2 linked regions of the Plantactinospora soyae genome follow. The protein of the gene in region 1 interacts with the protein of each later gene in a pairwise test. Links are inferred from orthologs where the notes say so. Each region holds a gene or a part of one and is shown on either strand. Other genes may lie near its edges.

The links. The genes of interacting proteins can lie anywhere in the genome.
Region 2: the proteins of nth (region 1) and aceE interact in binary tests that used the Escherichia coli proteins (3 or more experiments, as listed by UniProt). The link is inferred for Plantactinospora soyae from one-to-one orthologs.

The regions. Positions count from the first base shown.
Region 1 is NZ_JADBEB010000001.1:2,372,340-2,379,353, forward strand. What follows is about bases 3,100-5,825. They hold nth (endonuclease III), read left to right. Parts: upstream 3,100-3,928; coding sequence 3,929-4,723; downstream 4,724-5,825. Other genes in these bases: H4W31_RS10620 (CapA family protein), read left to right, coding at 3,100-3,779; H4W31_RS10630 (TlpA family protein disulfide reductase), read left to right, coding at 4,720-5,346; H4W31_RS10635 (NUDIX hydrolase), read left to right, coding at 5,343-5,825. Outside these bases: H4W31_RS10605 (alpha/beta hydrolase family protein), read left to right, coding at 1-537; H4W31_RS10610 (Crp/Fnr family transcriptional regulator), read right to left, coding at 642-1,319; H4W31_RS10615 (adenosylcobinamide amidohydrolase), read left to right, coding at 1,634-2,389; more of H4W31_RS10620, read left to right, coding at 2,583-3,099; more of H4W31_RS10635, read left to right, coding at 5,826-6,023; H4W31_RS10640 (MarP family serine protease), read left to right, coding at 6,113-7,014. UniProt on the Escherichia coli protein: DNA repair enzyme that has both DNA N-glycosylase activity and AP-lyase activity. The DNA N-glycosylase activity releases various damaged pyrimidines from DNA by cleaving the N-glycosidic bond, leaving an AP (apurinic/apyrimidinic) site.
Region 2 is NZ_JADBEB010000001.1:9,414,416-9,421,982, forward strand. The notes cover bases 2,465-5,743. They hold aceE (pyruvate dehydrogenase (acetyl-transferring), homodimeric type), read left to right. Parts: upstream 2,465-2,786; coding sequence 2,787-5,543; downstream 5,544-5,743. Other genes in these bases: H4W31_RS41045 (YjbQ family protein), read right to left, coding at 2,465-2,537; H4W31_RS41055 (SRPBCC family protein), read right to left, coding at 5,605-5,743. Outside these bases: H4W31_RS41040 (alkaline phosphatase D family protein), read left to right, coding at 403-2,055; more of H4W31_RS41045, read right to left, coding at 2,133-2,464; more of H4W31_RS41055, read right to left, coding at 5,744-6,042; gltX (glutamate--tRNA ligase), read left to right, coding at 6,215-7,567. UniProt on the Escherichia coli protein: Component of the pyruvate dehydrogenase (PDH) complex, that catalyzes the overall conversion of pyruvate to acetyl-CoA and CO(2).

The sequences.
Region 1 (7,014 bases):
GCCGACCTGGTGACCTCGTGGGTGGCCGACGTCGTCGCCGACCGGCCGCCGGAGCGGCACGTAGATCCGGTGCCCCGCCAGGATCGGCCCAGCCCGGTGATCCACCCCCTTGCCTGGTGGGAGTCGCCCGGACTGCAACTCGCCGCGATCCTGCTCTGCACGCTGGCCTTCCTCGCGTACCCGATGGTGGCCCTCGGCCGCCGGCTCCGCCGTGGGCGCGGCTCCCTCGCCGGCCTGGCGCCCGCGCGCTGGCTGGCCGGCCTCGGCCTGGCCGCGATGCTCGGCTTCCTCTGGGTCTTCGTCGCCAGCAACGCGGGTGCGTCCCTGGGGCCGGTGGTGGCCGGCCGGGCACTGTCCTGGCTGGTGGTGCAACTGCTCGCCGTCGCTGTCGTGGCCGCGGCGGTCGCCACCGTGATCGGTTGGGTCCGGGCCCGAGCCGTCACCCCCGGACGAGACCGGCTCCGGCTCGGCCTGTTGCTGACCGGAGCGCTGGTCTTCCTGCCGTGGGCGGCGTACTGGGGGCTGTTGCTGCCGTGAGCGCGGGAGCTGTGGGTACGGCCCTCGGCTCGGTCGGGCGGTACGCAAAGCCTCGTACCGCCCGTCGACGGCGGGCGGTACGAGGCTTTGCGTTCGGCGCTGGGTCAGACGCGGGCGCGGCGGGCCAGACGCTCCGGGTCGAGGATGATGATGCTCTTGCCGTCCAGGCGCAGCCAGCCGCGCGAGGCGAAGTCGGCGAGCGCCTTGTTGACGGTCTCCCGGGAGGCGCCGACGAGCTGGGCGATCTCCTCCTGGGTCAGGTCGTGGGTGACCCGGAGTACGCCGCCGTCCCGGGTGCCGAACCGGCCCGCCATCTGGAGCAGGTTCTTCGCCACCCGACCGGGCACGTCCGTGAAGATCAGGTCGGCCAGGTTGTCGTTCGTCCGGCGCAGTCTCCGGGCGAGGACCCGCAGTAACTGCTCGGCGATCTCCGGCCGGTTGTTCAGCCACGGCCGCAGCGCCTGCTTGCGCAGCCGGGCGAGCCGGGTGTCGATCACGGCGGTGGCGGTCGCCGTACGGGGACCGGGGTCGAACAGTGACAACTCGCCGACCATGTCCGAGGGGCCCATCACGGCGATCAGGTTCTGCCGACCATCGGCGGCACGCCGACCAACCTTGATCTTGCCGCTCAAGACGATATAAAGGCTGTCGCCCGGCTCGCCCTCGTTGAAGACGATTTCGCCCTTACGGACCTCGATCGTCTCCATGTCCTTTGCGAGCGCCTCGGCAGCCTCCGGGTCGACGCCCTGGAAGATCCCGCTGCGGGCAAGTACCTCGTCCATTGCGCACCTCCGCCTACGCGGGCCGTCCCGCCGGCCGGGTTCGTGGCCGGTGTTCCCCCGCGCGCCGCCAAGTCTAGGCGCATGTGAAGAGTAATCGGAGGTGGCCCCTGGAATCTTGATCCGGTACCGGACAAGCGTAAGAGCAGATGAGCGGGGGTACGTCCGGTTCGTTCCGCCGTGTCACCGGTCGGGCGGGTCCGGCCGGGCACGGAGCGACCGGCCCGGGCCGCCCCGGAACCGGGCATCGGACGGGAAAACGGCAGGTGCCCGGTGGGGAGTCGGCCGCCGGACCGACGGGTACGTAGGGTCGACCGGTGTCGTCCGAGCCGCTGTTGACCTCCCGTACCGAGGACGGGCGGGACATGCCGGTCCTGGTCTGGCGCCTCACCGCGCCGACCCTGGCGATCAGCTCCGCTCCGCTCGGCGGCGGGATCGGCGTACGGCACTGGGTGGTCAACGCGACCGTGCCGATGTCGTACCGCCGGGACGACCCGGACGTCCACCTCGGTGAGCTGGCCGACCGGCTGGACCTGCGCGGGCCCGGGGTCGGACTGCTCACCGGCGTCGACGTCGCACAGGTGGTGACCGCTACCGACACCGGTGTCCGGCTCTGGGCCACCGTGGGGCTCGGTGCCCCGATCTGGGCCGCCGCTCCGGGCTGGGAGGCCGCCGCTCCGGGCTGGGAGGTCGCCGCTGCGGACGGTGAGCAGGAGCCGGAGGCAGGATGGCCCGGGGCGGCGCGGCCGGATACCGGGGAGCTGGAGCGGGAGCCGGCGCGACCGGTCGGCACCGTCAACATCGTCGCGCTGCTGCCGGTCCGGTTGAGCGACGCGGCACTGGTCAACGCCGTCGCCACGGTCACCGAGGCGAAGGCACAGGCGCTCCGGGAACTGGGTCTGCCGGCCACCGGCACCGCCACCGACGCGGTGACCCTGCTCTGCCCGCCCGACGGCCCGGCCGCCCCGTACGGCGGCCCGCGCTCCCGCTGGGGTGCGCCACTGGCCCGAGCCGCATGCCGGGCGGTACGGATCGGCGGCGCCACCCCCGGCGTCCCCTGGTCGGACCGCTGAGCCGGTCGGATCGCTGAGCCGGTAGGACCGCTGAGCCGGTAGGAGTACCGAACCGCCGCCGGGGCGTGCGTCACGACGGCGGGCGCCCCGGCGGCGGGGAGAGCGGGGGTGTTGGCGGCTGGCGGATCGGTGGCGAGATTCCGGCCTGTCGGCGGTCGCTCGCCTTGCCCACTCCCGGTACTGTCACCGGGCGATGTACGACACCAATCGACCTCCTCCGAAGTCCCGCCGGGCGCCCCGACGCACCGGCCGGACCGTTCTCATCGTGACCGCGGTCCTGACGGTGCTCCTGGGCACCGGTGTGGCCGCGGTGGCGGTCTTCAACGTCATGGGTGACGACTCGGCCGCGCCGCAGACACCGGGCGCGGCCAGCGGGAGCACCTCGACCGACCCGTCGCCGACCGGCAAGCCGGAGCCGAAGGTCATCTCCATGTCGGCCACCGGGGACATCGTGATGGGCAACGCCCCGGGCCGGCTGCCCTCGGGCGGGGGCAAGGGCTTCTTCAACTCGGTCAAGAAGGCGCTCGCCGCCGACCTGGTGATGGGCAACCTCGAGGAGCCGTTGACCGATGACACCGGCACCTCGAAGTGCGGCGCCAACTCGACCCGCTGCTTCCAGTTCCGGGCCCCGCCCGGGTACGCGGCGCACCTGAAGGAAGCCGGCTTCGAGCTGCTGAACCAGGCCAACAACCACGGGTACGACTTCGGCAAGGCGGGCTACCGGAACACCCAGCTCGCGCTGGAGAAGTACGACCTCCAGCACACGGGTGCGCCGAACCAGATCACCGTGGCCGAGGTCGAGGGCGTCAAGGTCGCTGTGGCGGGCTTCTCGTCGTACCCCTGGTCCAACAGCCTGACCAACATCACCTCGGCGAAGAAGGTGATCCAGAAGGCCGCGACAATGGCCGACCTGGTCGTCGTGCAGGTGCACATGGGGGGCGAGGGCTCCGAGAAGACCCGGGTACGGCCCGGCACCGAACTCTTCCTGGGCGAGAACCGGGGCGACCCGATCAAGTTCTCGCGCGCGATGATCGACGCGGGCGCGGATCTGATCGTCGGCCACGGGCCGCACGTGATGCGGGCGATGGAGTTCTACAAGGGGCGCCTGATCGCGTACAGCCTCGGGAACTTCGCCGGTGGCGGCGGGACGCTCAGCAACAACGGGCGGCTCGGTTGGGGTGCGGTGCTCAAGGTCTCGCTCGCCTCGGACGGTACCTGGGCCGGCGGGCAGCTTCTCTCGACGTACATGAACGACGCGGGCAAGCCGACCATGGACGGCCAGAAGCGCGCGCTGGGCCTGGTACGCGATCTGGGCAAGTCCGACTTTCCGAAGACCGGCGCGAAGCTCGCCACGGACGGCAAGATCTCGCCGCCCGCCCCGGCGAGCTGACCGGCTGACCGTCAGGTTCCCAAGCTTCGGCCTCGTCCGGCTCCCGGGCTTCGACGTCGTTGCCGCGACGTAGGCTGGCCGACGTGAGTGCGACAGACGATTCCGTCGACACCGGGGTCGTGACGGCACCCGGTGCGGCGACCAAGGCGATCCGGGCCGCCCGGCCGTCCCGCCGTACGGTGGAAACCGATCTTGGTCGCAAGCGGCGGGCCCGGCGGATCGGGCGGCTGCTGACCGAGGCCCATCCCGACGCCCACTGCGAGCTCGACCACTCCGGGCCGCTGCAACTGGCCGTGGCGACCATCCTCTCCGCCCAGTGCACCGACCAGCGGGTCAACGAGGTGACGCCGAAGTTGTTCCGCCGCTACCCGACGGCGGCCGACTACGCCGGGGCGGACCGGGCCGAGATGGAGGAGCTGATCCGGCCCACCGGGTTCTTCCGGAACAAGACGAACTCGCTGATCAACCTCGGCCAGCAGCTCGTCGAACGGTACGACGGCCAGGTGCCCGGCCGGCTGGTCGACCTGGTGACCCTGCCCGGGATCGGCCGGAAGACCGCCAACGTCATCCTCGGCAACGCGTTCGGGGTGCCCGGGATAACCGTCGACACCCACTTCCAACGGCTGATGCACCGGTGGGAGCTGACCGCCGAGACCGACCCTGTCAAGATCGAGCACGCCGTCGGGGCGCTGTTCGAGCGGCGCGACTGGACCATGCTGTCCCATCGGGTGATCTTCCACGGCCGGCGGGTCTGCCACGCCCGCAAGCCCGCCTGCGGGGCCTGCACGCTGGCCAGCGTCTGCCCGTCGTACGGCACCGGGCCGACCGAGGCCGCCCCGGCGGCCAAGCTGCTCAAGGGCCCCCGGGCCCGTGAACTCGCGGTACAGGCCGGGGTGGACCCCGATCTGGTGCCGCCGACCGCCGTCGTCTCGGACACCCCGTGAAACGGCTGCTGCTCGCCGGGTCGCTCGTGCCGCTGCTGCTGCTCGCCGCCGGCTGCACCGGCTCGGACCCGGACTCCGAGGCCGGCCCGGTGCCGGCCGGCCAGACCACCGGAACCACGGCGTTCGCGGACTGCGGCACCCTGACCGCACCGCTGCCCGCCCCGACCCCGACCGACACCGCCGAGGCGGCCGGTCCGGGCGAAGCACTGCCGGCGCTGACCCTGCCCTGTCTGGCCGGGGACAGCCGGGTGGCAATCGGCGAGCTGCGCGGACCCGCCGTGATCAACCTCTGGGCCCACTGGTGCGCACCCTGCCGCAAGGAACTGCCGGCCTTCCAACGGCTCTCCGAACGGACCTCCGGCACGCTGCGGGTGCTGGGCGTGAACGCCCGGGACAGCCGGTCCCGCGCGGAGTCGATCGGCGAGGACTTCGGACTGCGGTTCCCCACGCTCTTCGACCCGGACGACCGGCTCCGGGTGGCGCTCGGCCGCAACGTGCTGCCGATCACGCTCTTCGTCGACGGCGAGGGACGGATCCGGCACCGGGACGAGACCGGCGCGCTGGACGACGCGGAGCTGGCCAACCTCGTCCGACAGCACCTGGGGGTGGCGGTGTCGTCGTGACCGACCGGGAACTTCCGACCTGGTGCGAGCCACTGCTCACCCGGGTCCGGTCGGCCCGTACCGAGGACTTCACCCGGCTGCGTACCCCCGTCAACGGCGGGCGGGCCAGCGCCGTACTGGTGCTGCTCGGTGAACAGCCGGCACACGGGCTGGACGTACTGATCCTGCAACGCGCGGCGACCCTGCGTACCCACGCCGGCCAGCCGGCCTTCCCCGGTGGCGCCTGCGATCCGGGCGACGCGGACGTGGCGGCGACCGCGCTGCGGGAGGCACACGAGGAGGTCGGCCTCGACCCGGACAGCGTCACCGTGCTGGCCCAGCTGCCCAGGCTGTGGATTCCGGTCAGCGACTTCGTCGTCACCCCGATCCTGGCCTGGTGGCACCGGCCCCATCCGGTGCACTCCCGCGAGCCGGCCGAGGTGGCACACGTGGCCCGGCTGCCGGTCAGCGAACTGGTCGACCCGGCGAACCGGGTCCGGGTACGCCATCCCAGCGGCTGGATCGGTCCGGCCTTCCAGGCCCGCGGCATGCTGGTCTGGGGCTTCACCGCCGGGGTGCTGGCGGCGCTGCTCGACATGGCCGGCTGGGCCCGCCCCTGGCCCCAGGACCGGGTACTGGAACTGCCGCCGGCCAGCCCCGCGCCGGCACCGGACGCGAGCGCCGACGAGCCGGAGTAACGGACCCGCGACCCGACCGAGCCAGAAAGTGATTCGGCTGTCTCCGTCGTGGCGAGGTCATTCTCGGGTCGCCCCCGTACCCTGAACGGGTGTCGGTGGTGGATGTCGTCCTGATTCTGCTCATGTTGCTGTTCGCGATCAGCGGCTACCGGCAGGGCTTCGTCATCGGACTGCTCTCCTTCACCGGGTTCTTCGGTGGCGCGCTGATCGGGTTGCAGGTCGGCCCGCTGCTCGCGGAGCAGTTCTCGAACAACTCGACCCGGGTCGTGGTCGCGTTGATCGCGATCTTCGGCCTTGCGGTGCTCGGCCAGGCCCTCGCCGGGTGGCTCGGCTCGCATCTGCGGCACGCCATCACCAGTCAGGTGGGCCGGCGGGTGGACGACGTCGGCGGCGCCATCGTCTCGCTGCTCGCCGTACTGCTCGTCGCGTGGCTGGTGGCCGTACCGTTGGCGTCGTCGTCGCTGCCGTGGCTCGCCAGCGCCGTCCGCAACAGTGCCCTGCTGACCGTGGTGGACCGGGCCCTGCCGGAGGAGGCCCAGGCGCTCTCCCGGGCGTTGCGGGACACGGTCGACACCAACGGTTTCCCGGACGTCTTCGGCGGGCTGGCCCCGACCCGGTCCCGCGAGGTGGCCTCGCCGGATCCGGCGCTCGCCGGATCCCAGGCGGTGGTGAACGGCCGGCGCTCGGTGGTCAAGGTGCTCGGCAACGCGCCCAGTTGCTCCCGCCGGATCGAGGGCTCCGGCTTCGTCTACGCCGACAACCGGGTGATGACGAACGCCCACGTGGTCGCCGGGACCCGGAGCGTCTCCGTCGAACTGGCCGGCGAGCGGCACACCGCCCGGGTGGTCGTCTACGACCCGGACCGCGACCTGGCCGTGCTCTACGTGCCGAAGATGACCGCCCCGATCATGCCGTTCGCCCCCCGCGAGGCGGAGGTGGAGGACGACGCCATCGTGCTCGGCTTTCCGCTTGACGGCCCGTACAACGCCCA
Region 2 (7,567 bases), 7.0 Mb from region 1 along the record:
CCGTCGAGCGTGCCGCCGTCCCGGACCGGCTCCTCGGCCGACCGCCCGGACGTCGACGCCGGGACGGCACCGACCGCCTCCCGGAACCGTTCGTCGAGATCTTGAGGGGTGGTCACGTCGGACAGCATTACCGACGCCGGCCACCCCTGACCACTCAGACACGTCGCAACGGGACAGTGTGTCGCAACCGTCAGTTCTTACCCGGCTCCGCCGCGTCGCCACAGCCGACCGATCTGCTGCCCCGAACGGCTTCGCCGACCAGGCACACCCGACCGAATCCGGCAATGCCGCTCCCTTGCCTTCACTCGATGTTCGACGGGTAGTTATCGGGACGATCAACCCAGGGAACCGGTGATCGCCAGGCTGCTCCCAGTCTGTCCACGCAGATCCTGGGAGATCCCGATGGCCCTGTCCCGCCGTACCCTCCTGCTCACCAGCGCCGCGGTCGGTGCCGCCGGCGCGGTCACCGTGCTGCCCTCGGCCGCCGTAGCCGGCCGGCCGCTCCGCACCGATCCCTTCACCCTCGGCGTGGCCTCCGGCGACCCGGACCACGACGGTTTCGTGCTCTGGACCCGGCTGGCCCCGACCCCGCTCGCCGAGGACGGCCTGGGCGGGATGCCGAACCGGACCGTGCCGGTGCGCTGGGAGCTCGCCGCCGACGAGCGGTTCCGGCACGTCGTACGGCGCGGTAGCGCGGTGGCCCGCCCGGAGTCGGGGCACAGCGTGCACGTCGAACTGGACGGCCTACAGCCGGGACGCGAGTACTTCTACCGGTTCCATGCCGAGCGGCACACCTCGCCGGTCGGCCGGACCCGCACCGCGCCGGCACCGTGGGCGTCCGGTGGCAAGCTCGTGATGGCCTTCGCCTCCTGCTCGCAGTTCGAGCACGGCTACTTCACCGCGTACCGGCGCCTCGCCGAGGAGGACCCGGACCTGGTCCTGCACCTGGGCGACTACCAGTACGAGTACACCAAGGACTCGTACAACATCCCGGGCGGCAACCCGCGCGACCACGAGGGCCCGGAGACCGTCACCCTGGCGAACTACCGGCAGCGGCACGCGCAGTACAAGTCCGACCCGGACCTCCAGGCGGCGCACCAGGTCGCCCCCTGGGTGGTGGTCTTCGACGACCACGAGGTCGACAACAACTGGGCCGACGAGGTGTACGAGCGGCCGGACATCCCGCAGCCGGACTTCCTGGCCCGGCGGGCGGCGGCGTTCCAGGCGTACTACGAGAACATGCCGCTGCGCCGTACCTCGATCCCGCGCGGCATCGACCTCCAGCTCTACCGCCGGATCCGGTGGGGGCGGCTGGCCAACTTCCACATGCTGGACACCCGGCAGTACCGGGACGACCAGGCCTGCGGCGACGGCACCCGGGACTGCCCGGCCGCGCTCGACCCGGCCCGCTCCATCACCGGCGCCGAGCAGGAGCGCTGGCTGATCGACGGCTTCCGCCGCTCGGAGGCCCGCTGGGACGTCCTCGGCCAGCAGGTCTTCTTCGGCCAGCGGGACACCGACGCCGGCCCGGCCAAGTTCACCTCGATGGACAGTTGGGACGGGTACGTCGGCTCCCGGGACCGGATCACCCGGGGCTGGGTCGAGGCCAGGGTCCGGAACCCGATCGTGCTGACCGGGGACGTGCACGCGCACTGGGCCACCGACCTCAAGCTCGACTACGACGACCCGACCTCGCGTACGGTCGGCAGCGAGCTGGTCTGCTCCTCGATCACCTCGGGCGGCGACGGCGCCGACTCGGTGACCGGCAGTCACCCGTACTTCCCGCACAACCCGCACCTGAAGTTCCACAACAACCAGCGCGGCTACGTGCTGACGAGGTTCACCGAGCGGGCGTTCAGCGCGGACTTCAAGGTGCTGCCGCAGGTCACCACGCCGGGCGCCCCGGTGCACACCCGGGCGTCGTTCGTGGTCGAGGACCGGGTGCCGGGGCTACGGCAGACGTACGACCGACCGGTCGACCCGGCCACCGCCGCCGCCCGGTCCGCCGTGGACCCGGCCGCCGAGACCCGGGCCCAGGAAACCCTCCGCCCCTAGTTCGGTGCAAGGAAGGGCCCCTTCCTATCGCTTTTTGTAGAAGAAGGGGCCCTTCCTAACACCCTGGGCCCCCGTGATCAGCCCGGCAGGAACGAGAACCGGACCTGCCGGGTGGTGTTGTCGCCGTTGGTGTCGACCAGGCAGATCGACTGCCAGGTGCCGAGTGCGAGCCGGCCGCCCAGTACGGGCAGCGTCGCGTACGGCGGCACGAAGGCCGGCAGTACGTGGTCGCGCCCGTGCCCCGGTGATCCGTGCCGGTGCCGCCAGCGCTCGTCGGTGGGCAGCACATCGTCCAGCGCGGTCAGCAGGTCGTCGTCGGAGCCCGCCCCGGTCTCGATGATCGCCAGCCCGGCCGTGGCGTGCGGCACGAAGACGTGCAGCAGCCCGTCACCCCTGCCGGCGAGAAACTGCTCGGCCTCTCGGGTGATGTCCCGGACCACGGGTCGGGATCCGGTCCGGATCGTGATCACCTCGCTCTGCATGAGCCTCAGTCTGCCGGAACGGGCGACTCCGGCGCAGCCGGGCGGCACGGCGGACGGGCGCTGACGCAACGCGCCTCAAAATGATCTTCGACCGGAAGATCTGCGGCGAAGACCGCCATGTTGCCGGAAAGTTACCCCCTGGTACCTGTGTCGAGCATCGCGTCTGCGCGGTCTAGACGTGACGGAGCTAGGCATGAGGAGGCAGGATGGCGCTAGAGACCTATCCCACACACAACCTAGGGACAGCCTGTGGCCACGGAACGCAAGCGCCCGGTGATCAGTGACGGCCTGCCGAGCCAGCTTCCGGACATCGACCCCGAAGAAACCAGCGAGTGGGTCGAGTCACTTGACGGTGTCATCGACGACCGAGGTGCCAAACGCGCCCGGTACGTCATGCTGCGCCTGCTGGAGCGGGCCAGAGAGCGCCAGGTCGGGGTGCCGCCCCTGACCACCACCGACTACATCAACACGATCCCGCCGGAGCAGGAACCCTGGTTCCCCGGCGACGAGCACATAGAGCGACGGATCCGGGCGTACATCCGATGGAACGCCGCCATGCTCGTGCACCGCGCCCAGCGGCCGGAGATCGGCGTCGGCGGACACATCTCCACCTACGCCAGCTCGGCCTCGCTCTACGAGGTCGGCTTCAACCACTTCTTCCGGGGCAAGAACCATCCGGGCGGTGGCGACCAGATCTTCTACCAGGGCCACGGCTCGCCGGGGATGTACGCCCGGGCGTACATGGAGGGCCGGCTCTCCGAGGACCAGCTCGACGGCTTCCGGCAGGAGCTCTCGCACCCGGGCGGCGGCCTGCCGTCGTACCCGCACCCGCGGCTGATGCCGGACTTCTGGGAGTTCCCCACCGTCTCGATGGGGCTCGGTGGGATCAACGCGATCTACCAGGCCCGGTTCAACCGCTACCTGCACCACCGGGGCATCAAGGACACCTCCGACCAGCACGTATGGGCCTTCCTCGGCGACGGCGAGATGGACGAGGTGGAGTCGCTCGGTGCGATCGGGGTGGCGGCCCGCGAGGAGCTGGACAACCTCACCTTCGTGATCAACTGCAACCTCCAGCGGCTGGACGGCCCGGTCCGGGGCAACGGCAAGGTGATGCAGGAGCTGGAGGCGTTCTTCCGGGGCGCCGGCTGGAACGTGATCAAGGTGGTCTGGGGCCGGGAGTGGGACCCGCTGCTCGCGGCGGACACCGACGGCGCGCTGGTCAACCTGATGAACACCACGGCGGACGGCGACTACCAGACCTACAAGGCGGAGTCCGGGGCGTACGTCCGGGAGCACTTCTTCGGCCGTGACCCGCGGACCCGCAAGATGGTCGAGCACCTCTCCGACGACGAGATCTGGAACCTGAAGCGGGGCGGGCACGACTACCGGAAGCTCTACGCCGCGTACAAGGCGGCCACCGAGCACACCGGCCAGCCCACCGTGATCCTGGCCAAGACGATCAAGGGTTGGACGCTCGGTTCGAGCTTCGAGGGCCGCAACGCGACCCACCAGATGAAGAAGCTGACCCTGGACGACCTGAAGACCTTCCGGGACCGCCTCTACCTGGACATCCCCGACAAGCAGCTGGAGACGAACCCCTACCTCCCGCCGTACTACCACCCGGGCGAGAAGTCCGAGGAGATGGAGTACCTGCAGGAGCGGCGGCAGCAGCTCGGCGGCTACCTGCCCTCGCGGCGGACCGCCTGGACGCCGCTGCCGGTTCCCGGCTCGGAACGGTTCGCCGACGTCAAGCGGGGCTCCGGCAAGCAGAAGATCGCCACCACGATGGCGTTCGTCCGGCTGCTCAAGGACGTGATGAAGGACCGGGAGTTCGGCAAGCGGTTCGTGCCGATCATTCCGGACGAGGCCCGGACCTTCGGGATGGACTCGCTCTTCCCGACCCAGAAGATCTACTCTCCGCACGGCCAGAAGTACACCTCGGTCGACCGGGAGCTGTTCCTGTCGTACAAGGAGTCGACCAGCGGGCAGATCCTGCACGAGGGGATCAACGAGGCCGGCTCGGTCGCGTCGTTCACCGCCGCCGGCTCGGCGTACGCCACCCACGGCGAGCCGATGATCCCGCTGTACATCTTCTATTCGATGTTCGGCTTCCAGCGCACCGGTGACGCGTTCTGGGCCGCCGCCGACCAGATGGCCCGGGGCTTCGTGCTCGGCGCCACCGCCGGCCGGACCACGCTCAACGGTGAGGGGCTGCAGCACGAGGACGGTCACTCGCACCTGATCGCCGCGACCAACCCGGCCGTGGTGGCGTACGACCCGGCGTTCGCGTTCGAGATGGCGCACATCTTCGAGCACGGCCTGCACCGGATGTACGGCGAGAAGCCGGAGAACGTCTTCTACTACCTGACCGTCTACAACGAGCCGATCCTGCAGCCGGTGGAGCCGGCCGAGGTCGACGTGGACGGGCTGCTCCGGGGGATCTACCGGTACTCGCCGGCCTCCTCGGTCCCGGGTCAGGACGGCGGCGACGGCCCGCGGGCCAACATCCTGGCCTCCGGCACCGGTATGCAGTGGGCGTTGAAGGCGCAGAACCTGCTGGCCCAGGACTGGGGGGTGGCGGCCGACGTCTGGTCGGTGACCTCCTGGACCGAGCTGCGCCGGGACGCGGTGGAGTGCGAGCAGCACAACCTCCTGCACCCCGGCGACGAGCAGCGGGTGCCGTACATCCAGCGCAAGCTGGCCGACGCGCAGGGGCCGGTGGTGGCGGTCAGCGACTGGATGCGGGCGGTACCCGACCTGATCTCCCGCTGGATCCCGGGCGACTACACCTCGCTGGGCACCGACGGCTTCGGTCTCTCGGACACCCGGCACGCGCTGCGCCGGCACTTCCACGTGGACGCGGAGTCGGTGGCCGTGGCCACGCTGCGCCAGCTGGCGCTCCGTGGGGTGGTTCCGGCCTCGGTACCGGTCGAGGCGGCGAAGAAGTACGCGATCGACGACATCGGGGCGGCTCCGGTGGGCGAGACCGGCGGGGACTCCTGAGCGGCGGTCGCTGAGCAAGGTCCGCGAGGGGCGGGTTGTCGCAGCCGCGACACCCCGCCCCTCAGCCGACCGTGGCCATCCCGGTGAGCCGGGCGAGTGAGCCTTCGAGGTCGGCACCGACCCGGCGCATCCCCCAGCGCAGCAGCGCCCCGCTGACCGGGCCGGCGGGCCACCGCACCATGATCAGACGAACCGAGGTGCCGTCCTCCTCCGGCGTGAGTTCGACGTACACCTCGGTGCGCGCCTCGGCGCGGGCGCCGGAGCCCTCGACCCGCTCGCGCCACGCGATCAACGTCGGCTCCTGGTAGGCGATCACCTCGGCGTCCAACGCCCGCCCGGCGGCGTGCACCCGTTGCCGTCGGCCGATCCCCTCGCCCGAGAGCACCTCCGCCTGTCGCACTCCGGCCAGCCAGCCCGGCAGGTCCTCGGCCCGCTGGACCAGGTCCCACACGGCCTCGATCGGCGCCGACACCCGTGCGCTGCGTTCTATGAGCATCATCCCTAGCCGCCTCCATTGCGGACAACCTGTGACCATTCGCAGCTTATTCACAATTACGGGCGAAATCGGACGATTGCGGGATGACACGCCGAAATGAACTACCACGGTGAAGTTCGACCGGGGGACGAAACCTGGTGGCGGCCGGCTCGGGAGGTCTGCGTAGGCTTGGGCCGTGACGGTACGCGTACGCTTCGCCCCCTCCCCGACCGGAATGTTCCACGTCGGCGGTGCCCGCTCGGCCCTGCAGAACTGGATCTACGCCAAGCAGCAGGGTGGCGTCTTCGTGCTCCGGGTCGAGGACACCGACGCGGCCCGGAACCGGCCGGAGTGGACCGAGGGGATCCTGTCCGCGCTGGACTGGATCGGGATCGAACGGGGCAGCTACGAGGGGCCGTACTTCCAGTCCGCGAACGCGAGCGAGCATCGGAACGCGGCGACCCGGCTGCAGAACGAGGGCCGGGCGTACTACTGCGACTGCACCCGGGAGTCGATCCAGGCGCGTACCGGCTCGCAGTACCAGGGCTACGACGGCTTCTGCCGCGACCGTGGTCTGGAAGCGGGCCCCGGCCGAGCGCTGCGCTTCCGTACACCGGACGAGGGCGAGACCGTGGTGGTCGACCTGATCCGCGGCGAGCCGACGTTCGAGAACAAGTTGATCGAGGACTTCGTGATCGCCCGGGGTGACGGCTCGGCCGTCTTCCTGCTGGCGAACGTGGTGGACGACCTCACCATGGGCATCACCCACGTCATCCGGGCCGAGGAGCACCTGCCGAACACGCCCAAGCAGCAGCTGCTGTGGGACGCGCTCGGGGTCAAGCCGCCGATCTGGGCACACGTACCGGTGGTGGTCAACGAGAAGCGGCAGAAGCTCTCCAAGCGGCGGGACAAGGTCGCCCTGGAGGCGTACCGCGACGAGGGCTACCTGGCCAGCGCCATGCGCAACTACCTGATGCTGCTCGGCTGGGCGCCCTCGGGCGACCGGGAGATCGTGCCGTGGTCGGTGATCGAGTCGGAGTTCCGGCTGGCCGAGGTGAACCCGTCGCCGGCGTTCTTCGACGAGAAGAAGCTGCGCGCGTTCAACGGCGAGTACATCCGGGCCCTGCCGGTCGAGGAGTTCGTCGATGCCTGCCAGCCGTGGCTGACCGGCACCGACACGATCGCCCCGCCGCCGTGGCGGCCGGAGGAGTTCGACGCAGCCGCGTTCGCCGCCGTGGCACCGCTCGCGCAGACCCGGGTCGCGCTGCTCAGCGAGATCGTCGCGAACGTCGACTTCCTCTTCCTCGAATCCCCGCTGATCGACGAGGCGGCCTGGGCGAAGAGCACCAAGGGCGACGCCGCCGAACTGCTCGACGACGCCGTCGCGGCGTTCGAGGCGCTGCCGACCTGGGAGACGGAGCCGCTCAAGGCGACGCTGGAGGAGGTCGGCACCCGCCGTGGGCTCAAGCTCGGCAAGACCCAGGCGCCGATCCGGGTGGCGGTCACCGGGCGCAGCGTCGGACTGCCGCTGTTCGAGTCGCTGGTCGTA